4 regions of the Streptomyces sp. NPDC059255 genome follow, and region 1 is predicted to be linked to each of the others. Evidence: riboswitches for the same ligand, from Rfam matches in the RefSeq annotation. Region 1 holds a riboswitch; each other region holds the start of a gene.
The links. Region 1 has a riboswitch for S-adenosylmethionine ahead of ACFXKG_RS33720 (putative leader peptide). Riboswitches for the same ligand answer to the same signal wherever they lie in the genome.

Region 1 (4,449 bases):
ACGAGGTCCCGTTGCTCACCCGCGAGCGCTGTGTCGACCTCGTCCGCGTGTCCAGCGCACGGTGTTGACCCTCCGGTCCACCTCGCGCCACGCCACCTCCCCCTCCGACGTCCGGGGCCGGCACGGCCGTGGAGCGGTGACCGGTTCGCGTCGCTGACCGGCGCGCGCCGCGTACACCCCGGCCGACGAGGCCGCCACCGCCCCGCCCCTCCTCCGGCGTCCCGAGTCCCTCACCGGGCCGTGCCCGCAGCTCCGCGGTGCCGGCCGAGCAGAGATCGGAATCTTCATGAGCCCGGAATTCCTCTGGTACATCCCCAACACCGTCGAACCGGGCCACCGCGGTGACGACAGGGCGACCGGCTGGGGATCCGTCGAGTACTCCACCGACCTGGCCAGGACGGCGGAGGCGCACGGGTGGGGCGGCGCGCTCCTGGGCACCGGGTGGGGGCGGCCGGACACCTTCACCCTGGCCACCGCGCTGGCCGCCAGGACCGAGACCTTCAAACCCCTGATCGCGGTCCGCCCCGGATACTGGCAGCCGGCCCACTTCGCCGCCGCGGCGGCCACACTCGACCAGCTCAGCCGCGGCCGGGTGCTGGTCAACATCGTCAGCGGGCTCGACCAGCCCGCCGCCTACGGCGACCCGCACAGTGACCCCGCTGGGCGGTACGCCCGCACCCGGGAGTTCCTGCATCTCGTACGGCGCCTGTGGACCGAGGAGGACGTGACGTTCGACGGTGAGTACTTCCGGGTCGGCCGGTCCACGGTCGCGCCACGCCCGTACGCGACCGGCACGCGGGCCCATCCCACGCTCTACTTCGGTGGCGCCTCCGAGGCCGCCGAACGGGTGTCCGCGGCGGAGGCGGACGTCCAGCTCTTCTGGGGCGAACCGCTCGACGGCGTCGCCGAACGCATCGCCCGGCTGAAGGCGTTGAGCGAGGAGGTGGGCCGCAGGCACCGGCCTCTCCAGTTCGGTCTGCGGATCACCACGGTGGTGCGCGACACCACGGAGGAGGCCTGGCGGGCCGCCGAGGAGAAGGTCGCGCGGACGGCCCGGAGCGCGGGGGAGACCGCCTGGACGGAGAACGGCAGGACCGCCGCAGGACAGCAGAGGCTTCTCGACCTCGCGGCACGGGGCGAGGTCCTCGACACCTGCCTGTACACCACCCCCGGCACCGTCGGCGGCAAAGGAGCGGCGACCACCTGGCTGGTCGGCTCCGCCGCCGACGTGGCCACGGCGCTGGACAACTACCGCGTGCTGGGCGTCACCCACTTCGTCCTCTCCGACACCCCGTACCAGCAGGAGACCGCCCGGGTCGGAGACCAACTGCTGCCCAGGCTGCGCTGACCGTCATGGACGGCACGACGGCCGGCGCGGCGCCGCGCCCTCCCTCACGCCGCGTCGGGCACCGCCCCGGTCCTGTCCCGGAAGGCGGGGTGATCGGCGAGGCGGCGTACGTACGCCCCGAGCCGGGGGTACGAGCTGAGCGTGCCGGCCGGGCCGAGGTGGACGAGCGCCACCCACAGGTCCACGTCCGCGGCCGTCAGGGTGTCGCCCAGCGCGTGGGTGCCCGAGGCGAGCCGGCGGTCCAGCAGGTCGAGTGCCGCCGACCGCTCCGAAGGCCGTCCGGCCGGGGTGACGTCCCGGTCCAGCAGGTCGCGCAGCGCGTCGATCTCCGGGGCGAGACCGGGCGGGTTGAGGGCGCGGTGACGGGCTCCGTCGCGGCCCGGGAGCAGGCCCCCGAGGTCGCGGAGGATGGCCGGGGTCTCGTTGCTGACGATGCGTCCGCTCCAGCGGTCGCGCAGCGCGGGCACGGTCAGCGGCCCGTCGTAGTGGTGCACCGTGGCCTCGTACGCGCCGCGCAGCGAGGCGAAGGCCTCGGGCGTCCCGGCGGGACGGGTCAGGAGCGTGGTGGCGACCGACTCGCCGAGGCCGAGCAGGTCGAGGGTGATCGAGACACGCAGCGAGCGGGGACACCCCGCGCAGAGGTAGAGGTCGTAGCGGTGTGGTGCCGGGTAGAAGCCGCCGGCCAGGCCGACGCCGATCCTGCTGTGGAAACGGTGCGGTCGGGGGGAGGCCGCGGCCACCCTGGGGCGAAGTGCGGACGCGGACGGAGCCGGGGGACGACCGCCGGCCATGGCCGTACCGGGGCTGCGCAAAGTTGTCTCGGGCATGACTCTCCCTTGGGGAACGAGGAAGCCACCGCCGCCTTGTGGGCACCGGCGGCCGAATGCGGAGCGACTGCGCTTCTCGCACCGGTCCGGATCGCACGGACCGACGGCGGATCAGTAAGCGCTGGAGACACGCAACAGGTCGATGTGCAGGCGCCTCGTCAAGCCGTTCCTCGGCATTGCCACCCGTCTCACCTCCGGGGCCCGCGAGACGCGGGACCACGCTTGCCCCGCCGCGTCGGCGGGACCCGGTCGTCACCCGGAGCACCCCGTCGCGGTGGAAGGGTTGCCTGTCGGCGGGCCGGGGCCGATGACCACATGAGCGGGCGGAACCCGCGCCGTGGGCGCTGACAATCGTGACCGTCCACATCAGTCTCGGTGCCCTCCGTGACGGCGTCAAGGAAGCCGGGTACGCGATCTCACCTGATGGGCAGCCGCGTTGACATTCTTTTCGGGGCGTGCCTACCGTGCGGCGCACAACGGGAGCCCCCAGGGCCGGAGAAGTGATGGTGACAGCGATGTACGGAGCCGACAGGACGGCCGCACGCCGGCACCCGCTCCGCGCGGACCGCTCCGACGGCCTGCCGCGCGTCAACAGCGCGCCGTGTCCGGCCCCTTGTCCCGCCCTCTGCCACTGTCCCGCCCTCTGCCACGACTGACGGTTCTCCCCGTCCCCGACGACCACCGCTGTCGCGGCCCGGGACGGACAGGAAGCCGGACAGCGGAATGAAAGCCACAGCCGCGTTGTTGCGCCTGCTGACCAGCGAGCGGCGCACCGAGGAGTGAGCGGCGCGCCCCAGGACAGCCGCGAGCGTGAAGCCGGCCGGGCCTCCGGGGCCGCCGGGCCGGAAAGGTGGAGGTGAGGCACATGCGTCCCGTGTCCCGTCACCGCGCCGTGGATCCCGCCCCGCCCCGCCGTCTGCACCTGTACTCCCGGACGCACATCGACCTGCTCCGCGTGGCCGGCGCGCTCTGTCGCCCCTGACCTGTTGCCCTCGCAGCCGCACCCCTCGTACGGGGACCGGCTCCCCGTACGGCTGATCAGGAAGGCGTCTCCCGATGTCCCCGTCACCCTCCCCGCTGCACCTCGCCGTCGCCCTCGACGGCGCCGGCTGGCACCCGGCCGCCTGGCGCGAGCCGGTCTCCCGCCCCCGCGAACTGCTCGACCCCGCCTACTGGACCGACCTCGTCACCGAGGCCGAGCACGGCCTGCTCGACTTCGTGACCATCGAGGACGCCCTCGGCCTCCAGTCCTCGTCCCTCACCGAACCCGACGGCCGCACCGACCAGGTACGCGGCCGCCTGGACGCCGTCCTCATCGCCGCGCGGGTCGCCCCGCTGACCCGCCACATCGGTGTGGTGCCGACGGTCGTGGCCACCCACACCGAGCCGTTCCACATCTCCAAGGCGATCGCCACCCTCGACTACGTGAGCACCGGCCGCGCCGGCCTGCGCGTACAGATCTCGGCACGCCCGAACGAGGCCGCGCACTTCGGACGCCGTACGGTCCCGCCGCTCCGCGGCGAGGAGTACGCCACGCCCGCCGGGCACGAAGCGCTGACCGACGCCTTCGACGAGGCCGCCGACCACGTCGAGGTCGTGCGCCGGCTCTGGGACAGCTGGGAGGACGACGCGGAGATCCGGGACGCCGCCACCGGCCGCTTCATCGACCGCGACAAACTCCACTACATCGACTTCGAGGGCAGGTACTTCGCCGTCAAGGGCCCCTCGATCACCCCCCGCCCGCCCCAGGGCCAGCCCATCGTCAGCGCCCTCGCCCACGCCACCATCCCCTACCGGCTGGTGGCCCGGGCCGCCGACATCGGCTACGTCACCCCGCACGACGCCGCTCAGGCCCGCGCCGTCGTCGACGAGATCCGCGCCGAGCAGACGGCGGCGGGCCGCGCCGACGAACCCCTCCACGTCTTCGGCGACCTGCTGGTCTTCCTCGACGACGACCCCGCCGAGGCCGTGGCCCGCCGGGAGCGCCTGGACGCCCTCGCGGGACAGCCGTACACCGGCGACGCCCCGGTCTTCACCGGAACCCCCGCCGGGCTCGCCGATCTGCTCCAGGAACTGCAGTCGTCGGGACTGTCCGGCTTCCGGCTGCGCCCCGCCGTCGCCGGGCACGACCTCCCGGCGATCACCCGGGGCCTGGTCCCCGAACTCCAGCGCCGGGGCGCCTTCCGCCGCGCGTACGAGGCCGGCACCCTGCGCGGGCTGCTCGGGCTCGCCCGCCCCGCCAACCGCTACGCCGCCGCCCCGGCCGTCTGAGCC
Region 2 (4,449 bases), on a different contig from region 1:
CCCTGTCGGAGGCGACACCGTGGCGGCCCGCACCTGGCCGGGCGTACTGAACCCTCTGCTGCGCGGCGAGAACCTGACCACCGACGACACGGCGTGGGCCATGGACCGCATCATGGGCGGCGAGGCCACCGACGCGCAGATCGCCGGCTTCGCGGTCGCGCTGCGGGCGAAGGGCGAGACCGTAGAGGAGGTCTCGGGGCTGGTCCGCGCCATGTACACGCACGCCCACACCATCGAGGTGCCCGGCCGTACGGTCGACATCGTCGGCACCGGCGGCGATCTTGCCAAGACCGTCAACATCTCCACCATGTCCGCGATCGTCGTGGCGGGCACGGGCGCCAAGGTCGTCAAGCACGGCAACCGCGCCTCGTCCTCCGCGAGCGGTGCCTCGGACGTACTGGAGAAGCTCGGCGTCAATCTGGAGCTGACGCCGGAGCGGGTCGCCGAGGTCGCGGAGGAAGCGGGCATCACGTTCTGCTTCGCGGTCAAGTTCCACCCGGCGCTGCGGTACGCGGCCAAGGCGCGCAAGGAGCTGGGCGCGCAGACCACCTTCAACATCCTCGGCCCGCTCACCAACCCGGCCCGGGTCAGAGCCCAGGCGGTGGGCGTGGCGGATGTCCGGATGGCGCCCATCGTCGCGGGGGTCCTCGCCGAGCGGGGCAACTCGTCGCTGGTCTTCCGCGGCGACGACGGGCTCGACGAGCTGACCACCACCGCGACCTCCCGGGTGTGGACCGTACGGGACGGCGACGTGACCGAGCAGCCCTTCGACCCGCGTGACGTCGGCCTGGACCTGGTCCCGGTGGAGGCGCTGCGCGGCGCGGACGCCTCGTACAACGCCGATGTCGCGCGCCGGCTGCTGGCGGGCGAGACCGGTCCCGTACGGGACGCGGTGCTGCTCAACTCGGCGGCGGCGCTGGTGGCGCTGGACCTGACGGGCGAGCCGCTGGAGAGCCAGCTCGCGGCGGGGATCGCGCGGGCCGCGGAGGCGATCGACTCGGGCGCGGCGCGGGACGCGCTGGCCCGCTGGGTGGCGGCCAGCAACGCCTGACCGGACGCCGGGGAGGGGCCGGGACGCGGAGCGCGCGTCCCGGCCCCCTTCCTGACCCCGAGCGGGCCCGTCCCGTATCGCGGACAGCGCTTGGGGGGTCCGTGCCGCCGTGCGATACTTTCGGCCAAGGTCATGAGTGACAGCGATTAAGGCCCCGGCTCGCTGTCCGGCAACCCTCCGTCCGTGGCGGGGTGCCCCGGGTGAAGACCAGGCCGTGGGCAGCGAGGTCCGCGGCAAGCGCGGACCCCTTCTCACCTTTGGGGTCCTGGTCCTCAAGGGAGCAGTCTCGTGAGCAAGCGAATGCGTTAGGGCTCATACGCCCCTTCTTCAACACGCCTCCGTACGGTCTCCTCCGTGCGTCGAGGCAACATCCGCATCTGGCGCCACCTCTGTCATGCCGTCATGCTGTGACGGCGCCGTGTGGGTCCTTGAAGCTGTTCCGACTCTTCTCGCCGGGAGACAACGCCATGTCCGCACGCCCCAACACCTCCTCCTCCGCTGCCTCCACCACCACCGCCACCACCGTCTCCGCCGGGTCCGAGGACCCCGCCTGTGGAGCACCGCTCCCGGTGCTCGGCCGCGATGTGACCGTCCCGCTCGTCACCGGCGGCGAGGTCACGTACGCGGCCCTCGACTACGCCGCCAGCGCCCCGGCCCTCCAGCGGGTGTGGGACGACGTCGCCGCCTACGCCCCGTACTACGGAAGCGTCCACCGCGGCGCCGGCTACCTCTCGCAGCTCTCCACCGACCTCTTCGAGAACAGCCGCCGCACCGTCGCGGAGTTCCTCGGCTGCCGCGCCGACGACCAGGTCGTCTTCACCCGCTCGACCACCGACTCCCTCAACCTGCTGGCGGCCGCGCTGCCGGCCGGCTGCCAGGTCTTCGTCTTCGAGACCGAGCACCACGCCTCCCTGCTGCCCTGGCGCGACGCCCGGGTCACCTACCTCAACGCCCCGCGCACCCCGGCCGAGGCCGTCGCCACCCTGGAGCGGGCGCTGGCCGAGCGTGACCCGGACGCCCCGGCGCTGGTCTGTGTGACGGGCGCGTCCAACGTGACCGGTGAGCTGTGGCCCGTACGGGAGCTGACCGCCGCCGCGCACGCCCACGGCGCCCGGATCGTCCTCGACGCCGCGCAGCTCGTCCCGCACCACGCCGTGGACATCGCGGAACTCGGCGTCGACTGGATCGCCTTCTCCGGCCACAAGCTGTACGCGCCGTTCGGCTCCGGGGTCCTCGCGGGCCGCGCCGACTGGCTCCAGGATGCCGAGCCGTATCTCGCGGGCGGCGGCGCCAGCCGCAAGGTGGCGCGCCGTGCCGACGGCGGGGTGGACGTCGACTGGCACGCCACGGCCGCCCGTCACGAGGCCGGCTCGCCCAATGTCATCGGCGTCTACGCGATCGCCTCCGCCTGTCAGGCGCTCACCGAGGCGGGGTTCGACGCGCTGGCCGCCCGGGAGCAGCGGCTGGTCGCCGAGGTGCGCGCGGGACTGGCGGCGGTGCCCGAGGTCCAGGTGCTCTCGCTCTTCGGCGACGACGCGCCGCGGGTCGGCGTCCTGTCGTTCGTGGTGGAGGGGTGGAACAGCTCGCACTTCGCCGCCGCGCTCTCCGCCGAGTACGGCATCGGCGTACGGGACGGTCTGTTCTGCGCGCACCCGCTGGTCAGGACGCTGCTGGGCAGCGACCCGCAGGACCCGGGGGAGTGCGGCGCCCCGGAGGCCGAGCCGGGCGAGCGCTCGCTCAACGCGATCCGGGTCAGCTTCGGCGCGGGGACGCCGGACGAGCACGTGGAGCGCTTCGTACGCGCGGTGCGGGAGCTGGTGAGCGACGGCGCGCGGTGGAACTACCGTACGGAGGAAGGCCGTTGCGTGCCGGACCGGGACGGCGCCGCCGCGTAGCCCCGTACGTCACCCGGAGGTCCCCGGCGGGCCGCTCCCGCCGGGGACCGCCCTGCCTGCCGTGTCTGCCCTGCCTGTCCGAGGCGGTCTACGCGTCGAGTCCGATCGCGAAGGCCGCCTCCAGGTCGTGCTGGGAGTACGTACGGAAGGCGACATGCGTGTCCGTGGCCTCGACGCCGGCGATCTTGCTGATCCGGCCGGGGATCACATCCGCCAGGTCGTCGTGTTTGGCGACCCGGACCATGGCGATCAGGTCGTACTGCCCGGTCACCGAGAAGACCTCGCTGACGCTGTCCAGAGCCGAGATCGCCTCGGCGATCTCGGGGATACGGTCCACGCTGGTCTTGATGAGCACGATCGCGGTGATCACGGTTGGCGTTCTCCCTCGGTGGCCGCCGACTGGACCCCTCACTCTATCGGTACGCCCGTACCGCACCCAGGCGAGGAGAGAGCCCGCTTCGAAGCCCGCGGCGCCGGGGGAGAGCCGTGAGGCCGTAGGGTTGCCGGGTGCCGTCCGCGGTTCGACGCCGCATCGCGGGGCACCGCTTAGGGACGATGGAAATGAAGAGCAAGGGGACGCCACGATGGCAGCACTTCCGACGGTTCCGCAGCCCACGGCCTCCACCCGGTGGCGCTGTACCTTGTGCGGCAATCTGACCAGGTTCGATGTGACCCGCTCGTCCAAGGTCGTCGAGTACGTCCATCTGGACCTGGCCGGGGAGCCGACGGTCGAGGAGCGTGAGGTGGTCAGTGAGACCATCGAGTCGGTGCGCTGCCGCTGGTGCAACGCCGTGGATCAGATCGAACTGGTGGACAGGCCGGGTGCCGGTTCCTGAGGGAGCCGCCCGTAAGGGGTGGATGGGGTGACGGATCGTGGAGCAGCCCGCGAGCGGTGCTGAGCCGGCCGGTGCGGCCGGCGGTGACGCCGCGGAGGCGCTCGACCGCCCGCTCCCCGACGGCGTACGACGCAGGGTCGTCGCGCTCGTCTCGGACGCCTTCGGCGGGCTGACCGTCACCGAGCTGCCTGCCCAGCTGCGGCAGTACGCGCGCTTCACTCCGAACAGGCGTGCGAAGTTCGCGGGCAACGCGATGGCCGCCGCGCTGGAGAGCGACCCCCTGTTCCGGCAGCGCATCGGTGAGCGGATCGGCCAGGCTCAGCCGGAGCTGGCCGCCGCCCTGGAGTCCGGGTCGCCCCCCGCCGCCGCCGACCCCGTCGACGTGGCGGCCGCCGCGTATGTGCTCAGACCGCCCGGATGGGTGAAACTGGTCGCCGCCGCCGGTGAGGAGGCGCAGCGCGCCGACGCCGAGCGTGCCGGTGAGGAGACCCGGCGTGAGCTGGAGCGGCTGCGCGCGGAGCTGTCCGCCGCCAGGTCGCAGACGAAGAGCGAGACGGAGCGGCTGCGCACGGAGCTGGACGCCGCGCGCAAGGAGACCGAGGCGCTCCACCGTAAGCTGCGCAGCGCGCTCAGCGATGTGAAGCGCGGCGACGCCGCCCTGCGCCGC
Region 3 (4,449 bases), on a different contig from region 1:
CGGATCCTGCCGTACGGGCTCCCGCCGGATCGGCTCCCGGCGTACCGGACCCGGTCGCGCGGATCGCGGTGGCGGGCGCGGGTGCCAGGGAGAGGGAGACGGTCTCCGCCTCCGTGTGGACGCGCAGTTCGCCGCCGTCGGCCAGGACGGCGTCGTCGCAGAGCACCAGCCGCTCCGCGCCCCAGATCCGGACCCGCTGGAGGCGGCGCCCCTGCTCCTCGGTGAGGAAGAGCAGCCGGACCGGGCCCGCGGGCCCGGTCACGGTCACCGCCGCGTCCGTCCCCGGCGCGGTGACCTCCACCACCGCCGCGCCGTCCCGCCCGGCGGTCCGCGCGGGACCCGACACCACGGCCCCGGCGGGCAGCGGGAACTGCGGGGTGATCCCCGCCGTGGCGGCGAACACCGCGGTCGGCACCCCGTCGATCTCCAGCCGGGTCAGCGGCTGCGCGCTCACCCAGTCGAGCCGTACGCCGGGCCCCGCCTCGTACCCGAGGGGCCACACGAAGTGCGCGCCGCCGGGCACGGTCACCGGCGTGGCGGGCAACTGCCGGGCGTGGCCGTCGAGTTCGACCCAGAAGCGGACCTCGCGGTGGTCGGGGAGGGGCTCGTGGGGCTGGTGGTTGTTGACGAAGAGGAAGCCCTGCGTACCGCTGGAGCGCACCGCCCAGCGGAGTGTGGACCGGTCGTCGAGGCCGGCCGGTGTCACGTCGGGCAGCCGCAGCGGCATGTCCGCGAGCCGCGCCCCGGAGTCCTGGATCAGCAGGTGCTGCGCGCGCAGCGCGTGGAACGAGGGGCGCACCTGCCCGTACTCACCGAGCGGCGCCTGGAAGTCGTAGCTGACGGACGGCAGGTCGTTGGGGTAACCCGTGGCGTGCGACTCCTGGTTGGGCAGCGCGAGGTCCAGCCGCTGTGAACAGCCGTGGTACAGGTAGTACCCCTGCCAGACCGAGCCGCTGCCGAGCTTCGCCAGCGCGAGCGCGGAGACGTCCGCGGTCCGCACCAGGGGCCGCCGGTGGTACGCGACGGCCATGCCCGAGCCGAGTTCGCAGGTGATGTACGGGTAGCGGCCGTCGTCGGGCACCCCGTGGCCCGCCCGCACCGCGGGGCGCAGATCGGCGCCGATGTTCGGGTCGTCCCTGACCGGGGTGAAGACGTAGTGCCGGCGCATCTCCCGGGCCCACCCGTCGTGCGCCGGGAGCCAGAAGGCCTCCGGATAGCCGCCGTACACCGGCAGCAGGACATCGCGCGGCAGATCGGCGGCGTCCCATCCGGTGGCGGTCCACAGCGGGGCGGCGATGCCCGCGGCCGCCGCGACGCGGCGGAGCGTCGCGAGGTGGCCGGGCGCGTCGTACAGCTCGTTCTCGATCTGCACGGCGACGACGGGGCCGCCCTCGTCGTAGGAGAGGCCGCGCAGCTCATGGCCGATCCGGGCGAAGTACCGCTCGACGAGCGCCAGATAGGCCGGGTCGTCGGTGCGCGGGACGCAGCCGGCGCCGTCGAGCCAGTCGGGGAAGCCGCCGCCCCGGCACTCGCCGTGCGACCAGGGACCGACCCGTACGGCGACGGACAGCCCGAGTCCGGCGCAGAGCAGGACGAAGCGGCGCACATCGAGACCGTCGTCGAACCGGAAGGTGCCGCGGGTCTCCTCGTGCTGGTTCCAGAAGAGATAGGTGGCCACGGTGTCGACCCCGCCCGCGCGGATCTTCAGCAGTTCCTCGCGCCACTCGGCGGCGGGATAGCGGCTGAAGTGGAACTCCGCCATGACGGGCAGCCAGGGGACCCGGCCCCGCAGGATTCTGCGGCTGTCGGGGACCAGGGGCGCGGGGACGCCGTCCGGGCTGCCCATCCGCAGATGCCCCGTCGGGCCGGCGGGTGGAGCGGTCAGGTCATGAGTGCGCAGCGACAACACGACGGGCGGCTCCTGCGTCGACGACGGCTCGGGAGATCGCTTCATCGTCGGCACGGTCCCGGACCGTGTCAAGAAGTATTCCTAATTAATGAATGGCCTGATGGCGGTGGTGATGCCGACTCGGTATCTCCTCGATGCTGCCTCGGTGGCGGCGGTGCATGGCCTCGCGCGGCGGCATTTTTGCCATCTTGTCCGGAAAGATCCGCCCTGTGATCGAGGTGTGATCATCATGTGATCCGCCTCATCTTCAGAAACCAGCCACAGAGTGTTACGTTTTTGGCCGTCACGAGTCCCAGCGACAAGCCCCGGCTTGCTGGGCGGCAACCCTCCTTCTGCGGTGGGGTGCCCCGGGTGATGACACGGCTCCACGCGCACACCGATGTGCCGGGAGCAAGCGCGGACCTGTCACCCAGGTCCAGTACCTGTGACGGGAGCACGAGATGACAGCGGACGTGATGCCTCAGGGCGCGTCGTCATGGTGCCCCGCCCAGCGGCCCCCGCTCGACGAGCGGCCGGCGAACCATCACCCATGGGCCGGCGCGCCGTTCGCCGTCACCCCGCACCGAGGAGTCCTCCCCTCATGAGAGCTGCCCTGTCACGCCCACGCGGGCGACGCCCCCTGCTGGCCCTCGCCTCGGCCGCCACCGTCCTCGCCGCCGTCGCCGGCTGCGGGGTCGACACCGGCGGCTCCGGCGGCGGCTCCGGCGACGGAGGGTCCGGCTCCAAGGGGGAGCAGATCACCGTCACGGCCTTCGCGGGCCCCTGGGGCGAGCTGTTCAAGAAGTCCTTCGTCGCCCCGTTCGAGAAGGACACCGGCATCAAGGTGAACCTCGTCTACGGCGCCGACTCCGCCTGGCTCACCAAGCTCCGTGCCGCGGGCGGGAAGGACGCGCCGTTCGACGTCGTCGCCCTCACCCCCGGCTCCCTGCACCAGGCCGTCGGCGGCGGTCTCCTCCAGCCGCTCAAGACCGGTGACCTCAGCCACTGGAAGCAGCTCGACCCGGTCCTCACCCAGCAGTCCACGGTCGAGGGCTCCTCCTACGGCGTGCCGCTGACCACCGGCTCCAACGGGCTGCTGTACCGCACCGACAAGATCAAGCAGGCCCCCCGCGACTGGACCGACATCTTCGACAAGAAGTACTGCGGCCATGTCGCGCTGCCCCCGCTCACCTACAACGCGGGCCTGGAGTTCTTCTCCGCGCTGGTCTCCCAGGACGGCGGAAAGCTCTCCGACCCCGCCGACGTCGACAAGGCGTTCGAGAAGCTCGCCCGGCTCAAGGACTGCGTCTCGGCGTACCCGGCGGACGCGGGCAGCGTCTCCACCGTCCTGCAGAACGGCGACGCCTGGATCGTGCCCTTCTGGGACGGCCGCGCCTTCGCCATGGCCAAGGAGGGGCAGCCGATCGGCTTCAGCTACCCCGCCTCCGGCGCCGTCGGCGCGCTGACCTCGTACTACGTCCCCAAGGGCAGCGCGCACACCGAGGCCGCCTACAAGTTCCTCGACTACCTCAGCGCCGCCCAGTACCAGAAGCCCTTCGCCGAGGGCACCTTCTACGGCGCGGGCAACGACACCATCGACTACAGCCCCGACTTCAAGACGAAGGTCAAGTACGGCGAGGCCGTCTACAAGACGTTCACCTGGGTCGACTACAAGACGGCGACCCCCAAGCTGAACGAATGGCAGCAGCGGTGGAATCAGATCTTCAAGTGACCGGGCAGCGCGACGACGCCGGCGGCGGGACCGCCGCGCACATCGAGATCGAGGGCCTGGCCGCCGGGTACGAGGGACAGCGCATCCTCGACGTCGGCCGGCTCTCCATCAGGCGCGGCGAGTTCCTCTCCGTCCTCGGCCCCAGCGGCTGCGGCAAGACGACTCTCCTCAACAGCCTGGCGGGGTTCGTCCGGCCCACCGCGGGCCGGATCACCCTGGACGGCACGGACCTCACCGACGTCCCCACGCACCGCCGGGGGCTCGGCCTGGTCTTCCAGAACTACGCGCTCTTCCCGCACATGACCGTCGCCGGCAATGTGGCGTACGGCCTGAAGGTGCGCCGCATCGAGCGCGCCGAGCGGGACGAACGCGTCGCCGAGGCACTGCGCCTCGTCGGCCTGGAGGCGTACGCGGACCGCAGGCCGCGGCAGCTCTCCGGCGGCCAGCAGCAGCGGGTCGCCGTGGCCCGCGCGCTGGCCACCCGGCCCGCCGTGCTGCTGCTCGACGAGCCGCTCTCCAACCTCGACGCCAAGCTGCGCCGCGAGATGCGGGTGGAGCTGCGGGAGCTCCAGCAGCGCCTCGGCATCACCATGGTCTTCGTCACGCACGACCAGGAAGAGGCGATGTCGCTCTCCGACCGGATCGCCGTGATGAACGGCGGCCGGGTCGAACAGCTCGGCACGCCCACCGAGGTGTACCGGACGCCCGCGACCCGCTTCGTCGCCGAGTTCATCGGCGCGGCCAACATCCTGGAGGGCACCGGAGCCCGCGACGGGACGCTCCACCTGGGCGGGGTACGGCTGGACTCCGGCCTGGCCACGCTGCCCGA
Region 4 (4,449 bases), on a different contig from region 1:
AGCGCGCAGGCGCGCTCCGAGAGGACGGGGATCTCCTTCGCGACCAGGTTCATGCCGTCGCGGATGGGGTTGACCAGCGCCACGTCGGCCAGGCGGTACGCGGCCAGGGAGCGGGCGAAGTCGTCGAGGACGTGCAGCACGACCGGGGTCCAGCCGGGCGTGCCCAGCTCCGCGTTGACCGCGTCGGCGGTCCGCCGGACCTCCGCCGTGTAGTCGCGGTAGACCGCCAGGTCCTGCCGGGAGGGGTACGCGAAGGCGACGTGGACCACACGCTCGCGCCATTCGGGGTGGTCGAGCAGGAGCTGCCGGTAGGCGAGCAGGCCCCGGACGATGTTCTTGGACAGCTCCGTACGGTCCACCCGGACGATCGTCTTCCGGTCGGCCCCGTCCGCCGTCCGGCCGATCTGCTCGCGCAGGGTCACCATCCGCTCGGCCACGTCCGGGCGGTGCGCGCGCTCGCGCAGGAAGTCGCCGTCCGCGCCCAGCCCGTGGACCGCGAGGTAGGTCCGGCCGTCCGCCGGGCCGTCACCGGCGCGCGGGTAAGTGAGGTACGGCGGCCCGCCGTCCACGGCGCCGTCCTCGGGCCAGTGCGCCGTCAGCCCGCGGCCCGCCAGCACGGCGCGGGCGCACTCCTTGAACGCCCCGGCCCACCGCCGGGTCAGGAAGCCCAGCCGGTCGGCGCCGAGCAGGCCCAGCAGCAGCCGCTCCGCGATGTCGTCGGGCAGCAGCCGGAAGTACTCCGGCGGCGCCCACGGGGTGTGTGAGAAGTGCCCGATCCTGAGGTCGGGGCGGAGCGCCCGGAGCATCCCCGGGACCAGCGCCAGGTGGTAGTCCTGCACGAGGACCGCCGCGCCCTCGGCCGCCTCCTGCGCCAGCGCCTCGGCGAAGGCGCGGTTGTACGTCTCGTACGCCGCCCACCGCTCGCGGAACTCCGGGCCGAAGGACGGCTCCAGGGGGGTCTGGTAGAGCATGTGGTGGACGAACCAGAGCGTGGAGTTGGCGACGTCGTTGTACGCGGCGGCGTACACCTCGGGCTCGATGCCCAGCATCCGTACCCGCTGCCCGCCCGTGTCGGCCGGGTCGAGGCGGCCCTCCGTGCGCCGCACGGCCTCCCGGTCGCCCTCGCCGAGCGCCGCGCACACCCAGAGGGCGTCGTCGTCCGAGCCGATGGCCGACAGCCCCGACACCAGTCCGCCGCCGCCGCGCCGGGCCTCCAGCGTCCCGTCGTCGCGCCGCGTGTACGAGACGGGGCCGCGGTTGGAGGCCACGAGGACACGGGCGGGCGCGGGGGTGCCGGAAGCTTCTGACGGCTCGGTAACCATGTCGCGAAACCTAGCCCGTCCCGGAAACGCTCAAACGTACGGCTCGTGTGACGTACCCGGCCCCGGGAGCCTCCCCCGCTCGGAAGCCGCCCGGAGGCCGCCCGGAGGGCACCCGGCGGGCTCTCTAGTCGCGCCTCCCGCGCGCGGCGGCCAGCGCGACCACCCCCGCGCCCGTCAGCGCGAACGCCATCCCGCCCAGCAGCCACAGCCGCTCGGCCGTGGTGCCGACCTGTGCCAGCACCACCCACGTGAGTTCCGAAGCCCCCGAAAACGTGCGATTCATTCCCATGAGGGAGCAATGTAGGCAAATAGTGAGATGATCCGACGTTACGCCGCGCGTCCGGCCGTGTACTCCGCGATCTCCCGCATCGGCGGGCGCTCCTCCGTGTCCACCGTGTGCGTCCGCGGTACGAAGCCGTCCTCACCCCGCTCGAACTGCGTCAGCAGCGGCCGTACGAGATGGCCCCGCTGGAGCCGCAGCTGCGCCGTACGGTAGATCGCCGCGGCCATCCGCCCCAGCGCCCGGTCGTCCTGGTGGCGGTGGAGCCGTACGCCCACGTCCACCTGGGCCAGCGCGTCGAGCCCCACCGTGTGCAGCGCGTCCACCAGCAGGCCCAGCTCCACGCCGTACCCCACCGGGAAGGGCAGCCGCTCCAGCAGCGAGCGGCGCGCCGCGTACTCCCCGCCCAGCGGCTGGACGAAGCCCGCCAGCCGGGGCCAGTGCAGGTTGAGCAGCGGGCGCGCCACCAGCTCGGTCACCCGCCCGCCCTGGCCGGCCTCCGGCGCCGGCCCCTGGCGCAGCGGGCGGTCGTACATCGCCTTCACGAACTGCACCTCGGGCTCGGTGAGCAGCGGGCCCACGATCCCCGAGACGAAGTCCGGCGAGAACTCCCGCAGATCGGCGTCGACGAAGCACACGATGTCACCGCGCGTCACCAGCAGCGACCGCCACAGCACCTCGCCCTTGCCGGGCAGCGCGGGCAGCCGCGGCAGGATCGTGTCCCGGTGGACGACCCGCGCGCCCGCCGCCGCGGCGACCTCGGCCGTACGGTCGGCGGAGCCGGAGTCGATCACCACCAGCTCGTCGACCAGCCGGACCCGCTCCATCAGCTCGCGCCGGATGACGGCGACTATCGCGCCGACCGTCTCCTGCTCGTCGAGCGCCGGCAGGACCACGCTCACCGTGGCGCCGCGTGCCGCCTTCGCCGCCAGGAGCCGGTCGAGCGTACGGTCCCCCGCCGACCAGGAACGCCTGGTCAGCCAGTGCTCCACCTCTTCCAGCACGTTCGGTACTCCCTGCGCGCGTTCTCTGTCAGGTGCGTGATGTCTCATGGCTCGTACGTCGGCACGCACGCCGGCGTACATGCCGCAACGTGATCCATCTCGCGGTGCGGACGACTATCTCAACCCTCCGCCCCTTCGGTTACAGTCTTGAACAACGCGAATGACCACGGCATGCCGGGGTCAGCACGTGAACAAACACACCGGACCAAGGCTCCGGCGTCATAGCGCTCATCCAGAGGGACTGAGGGAACGGCCCGTTGAAGTCCCGGCAACCCTCCCGCCGACCATGAGGTCACGGTGGGGAAGGTGCCAATTCCGTCTTGTGGCGAAGTACGTCGCGAGGAAGATGAGGAGAAAGGGCCTCGCCATCATGGCTGTGCAGACCGTCCGGAGCGGTACCGACGCGACCGTCGACCTCGGACCCGCCGCCGCGCTCTCGTGCCGCGAATGCGGAGAGCGTTTCGACCTCGGCCCCATCTTCGCCTGTGCGAGCTGTTTCGGGCCGCTCGAAGTCGCGTACGACCTGCCGAGCGGGGACCCCGAAGAGCTGAAGAAGCGCATCGCCGAGGGCCCGGACAACATCTGGCGGTACGCGCCGCTGCTGCCCGTCCCCGCGGACGTCGCCTCGAAGCCCAACATCAACCCGGGTTTCACGAAGCTGGTCAAGGCCGACAACCTCGCCCGTGAGCTGGGCATCACCGGCTCGCTCCACATCAAGGACGACTCCGGCAACCCGACGCACTCCTTCAAGGACCGCGTCGTCGCCATCGCCGTCGAGGCCGCGCGCGCCTTCGGCTTCACCACCCTCTCCTGCTCCTCCACCGGCAACCTCGCGGGCGCCGTCGGCGCCGCGGCGGCCCGCGCCGGTTTCCGCTCCTGCGTGTTCATCCCGCACGACCTGGAGCAGGGCAAGGTCGTCATGGCCGCGGTGTACGGCGGCGACCTGGTCGGCATCGAGGGCAACTACGACGACGTCAACCGCTTCTGCTCCGAGCTCATCGGCGACCCGCTGGGCGAGGGCTGGGGCTTCGTCAACGTCAACCTGCGGCCGTACTACGGAGAGGGCTCCAAGACCCTCGCGTACGAGATCTGCGAGCAGCTCGGCTGGCGGCTGCCGGACCAGATCGTCATCCCGATCGCCTCCGGATCGCAGCTCACGAAGATCGACAAGGGGCTCCAGGAGCTGATCAGGCTGGGGCTCGTCGAGGACCGCCCCTACAAGATCTTCGGCGCCCAGGCCGAGGGCTGCTCGCCGGTCTCCACCGCCTTCAAGGCCGGGCACGACGTCGTACGGCCGCAGAAGCCGGACACCATCGCCAAGTCCCTGGCGATCGGCAACCCGGCCGACGGACCGTACGTCCTGGACATCGCCCGGCGCACCGGCGGCGCGGTGGAGGACGTGAACGACGAGCAGATCGTCGACGCGATCAAGCTGCTGGCGCGCACCGAGGGCATCTTCGCCGAGACCGCGGGCGGGGTGACCGTCGGCGTGACGAAGAAGCTCATCGAGGCCGGCGTCCTCGACCCGGCCCTCACCACGGTCGTCCTCAACACCGGTGACGGGCTCAAGACGCTGGACGCCGTGGCGCCGACGACCGGTCCGACGGCGACGATCCGCCCGAGCCTCGACGCGTTCCGCGAAGCCGGTCTTGCCGCGAGCTGATCACGCGGCCAAGCTGACCCCGCTGACGAACCGAGTGATCCGTCAGGCCGATCACCCGCTCCGACTCCGACTTCGCAGAAAGGTCCCATCATGAGCGTCAAGGTCCGTATCCCCACCATCCTCCGCACCTACACCGCCGGCCAGGCCGAAGTCCCCGCGGAGGGCGCGAACCTCTCCGAG

Region 2: another riboswitch for S-adenosylmethionine. It lies ahead of ACFXKG_RS25315 (aminotransferase class V-fold PLP-dependent enzyme); the one in region 1 lies ahead of ACFXKG_RS33720 (putative leader peptide).
Region 3: another riboswitch for S-adenosylmethionine. It lies ahead of ACFXKG_RS28985 (PotD/PotF family extracellular solute-binding protein); the one in region 1 lies ahead of ACFXKG_RS33720 (putative leader peptide).
Region 4: another riboswitch for S-adenosylmethionine. It lies ahead of thrC (threonine synthase); the one in region 1 lies ahead of ACFXKG_RS33720 (putative leader peptide).

The regions. Positions count from the first base shown of each region.
Region 1 covers NZ_JBHYZP010000039.1:62,398-66,846, reverse strand. The annotation lists gene ACFXKG_RS33730 (LLM class flavin-dependent oxidoreductase) at 287-1,348, shown strand; gene ACFXKG_RS33725 (glutathione S-transferase C-terminal domain-containing protein) at 1,393-2,175, opposite strand; gene ACFXKG_RS33720 (putative leader peptide) at 2,287-2,352, opposite strand; SAM riboswitch class IV at 2,389-2,496, opposite strand; gene ACFXKG_RS33715 (putative leader peptide) at 3,041-3,157, shown strand; gene ACFXKG_RS33710 (LLM class flavin-dependent oxidoreductase) at 3,232-4,446, shown strand.
Region 2 covers NZ_JBHYZP010000024.1:47,227-51,675, forward strand. The annotation lists gene trpD (anthranilate phosphoribosyltransferase) at 1-1,051, shown strand, start outside; SAM riboswitch class IV at 1,180-1,297, shown strand; gene ACFXKG_RS25315 (aminotransferase class V-fold PLP-dependent enzyme) at 1,519-2,946, shown strand; gene ACFXKG_RS25320 (Lrp/AsnC family transcriptional regulator) at 3,035-3,316, opposite strand; gene ACFXKG_RS25325 (hypothetical protein) at 3,531-3,782, shown strand; gene ACFXKG_RS25330 (NYN domain-containing protein) at 3,820-4,449, shown strand, end outside.
Region 3 covers NZ_JBHYZP010000030.1:14,979-19,427, reverse strand. The annotation lists gene ACFXKG_RS28990 (beta-galactosidase) at 1-1,954, opposite strand, end outside; SAM riboswitch class IV at 2,191-2,312, shown strand; gene ACFXKG_RS28985 (PotD/PotF family extracellular solute-binding protein) at 2,490-3,620, shown strand; gene ACFXKG_RS28980 (ABC transporter ATP-binding protein) at 3,617-4,449, shown strand, end outside.
Region 4 covers NZ_JBHYZP010000009.1:48,433-52,881, forward strand. The annotation lists gene ACFXKG_RS14010 (trehalose-6-phosphate synthase) at 1-1,322, opposite strand, end outside; gene ACFXKG_RS14015 (hypothetical protein) at 1,447-1,605, opposite strand; gene ACFXKG_RS14020 (glucosyl-3-phosphoglycerate synthase) at 1,650-2,606, opposite strand; SAM riboswitch class I at 2,832-2,959, shown strand; gene thrC (threonine synthase) at 2,977-4,269, shown strand; gene ACFXKG_RS14030 (MoaD/ThiS family protein) at 4,360-4,449, shown strand, end outside.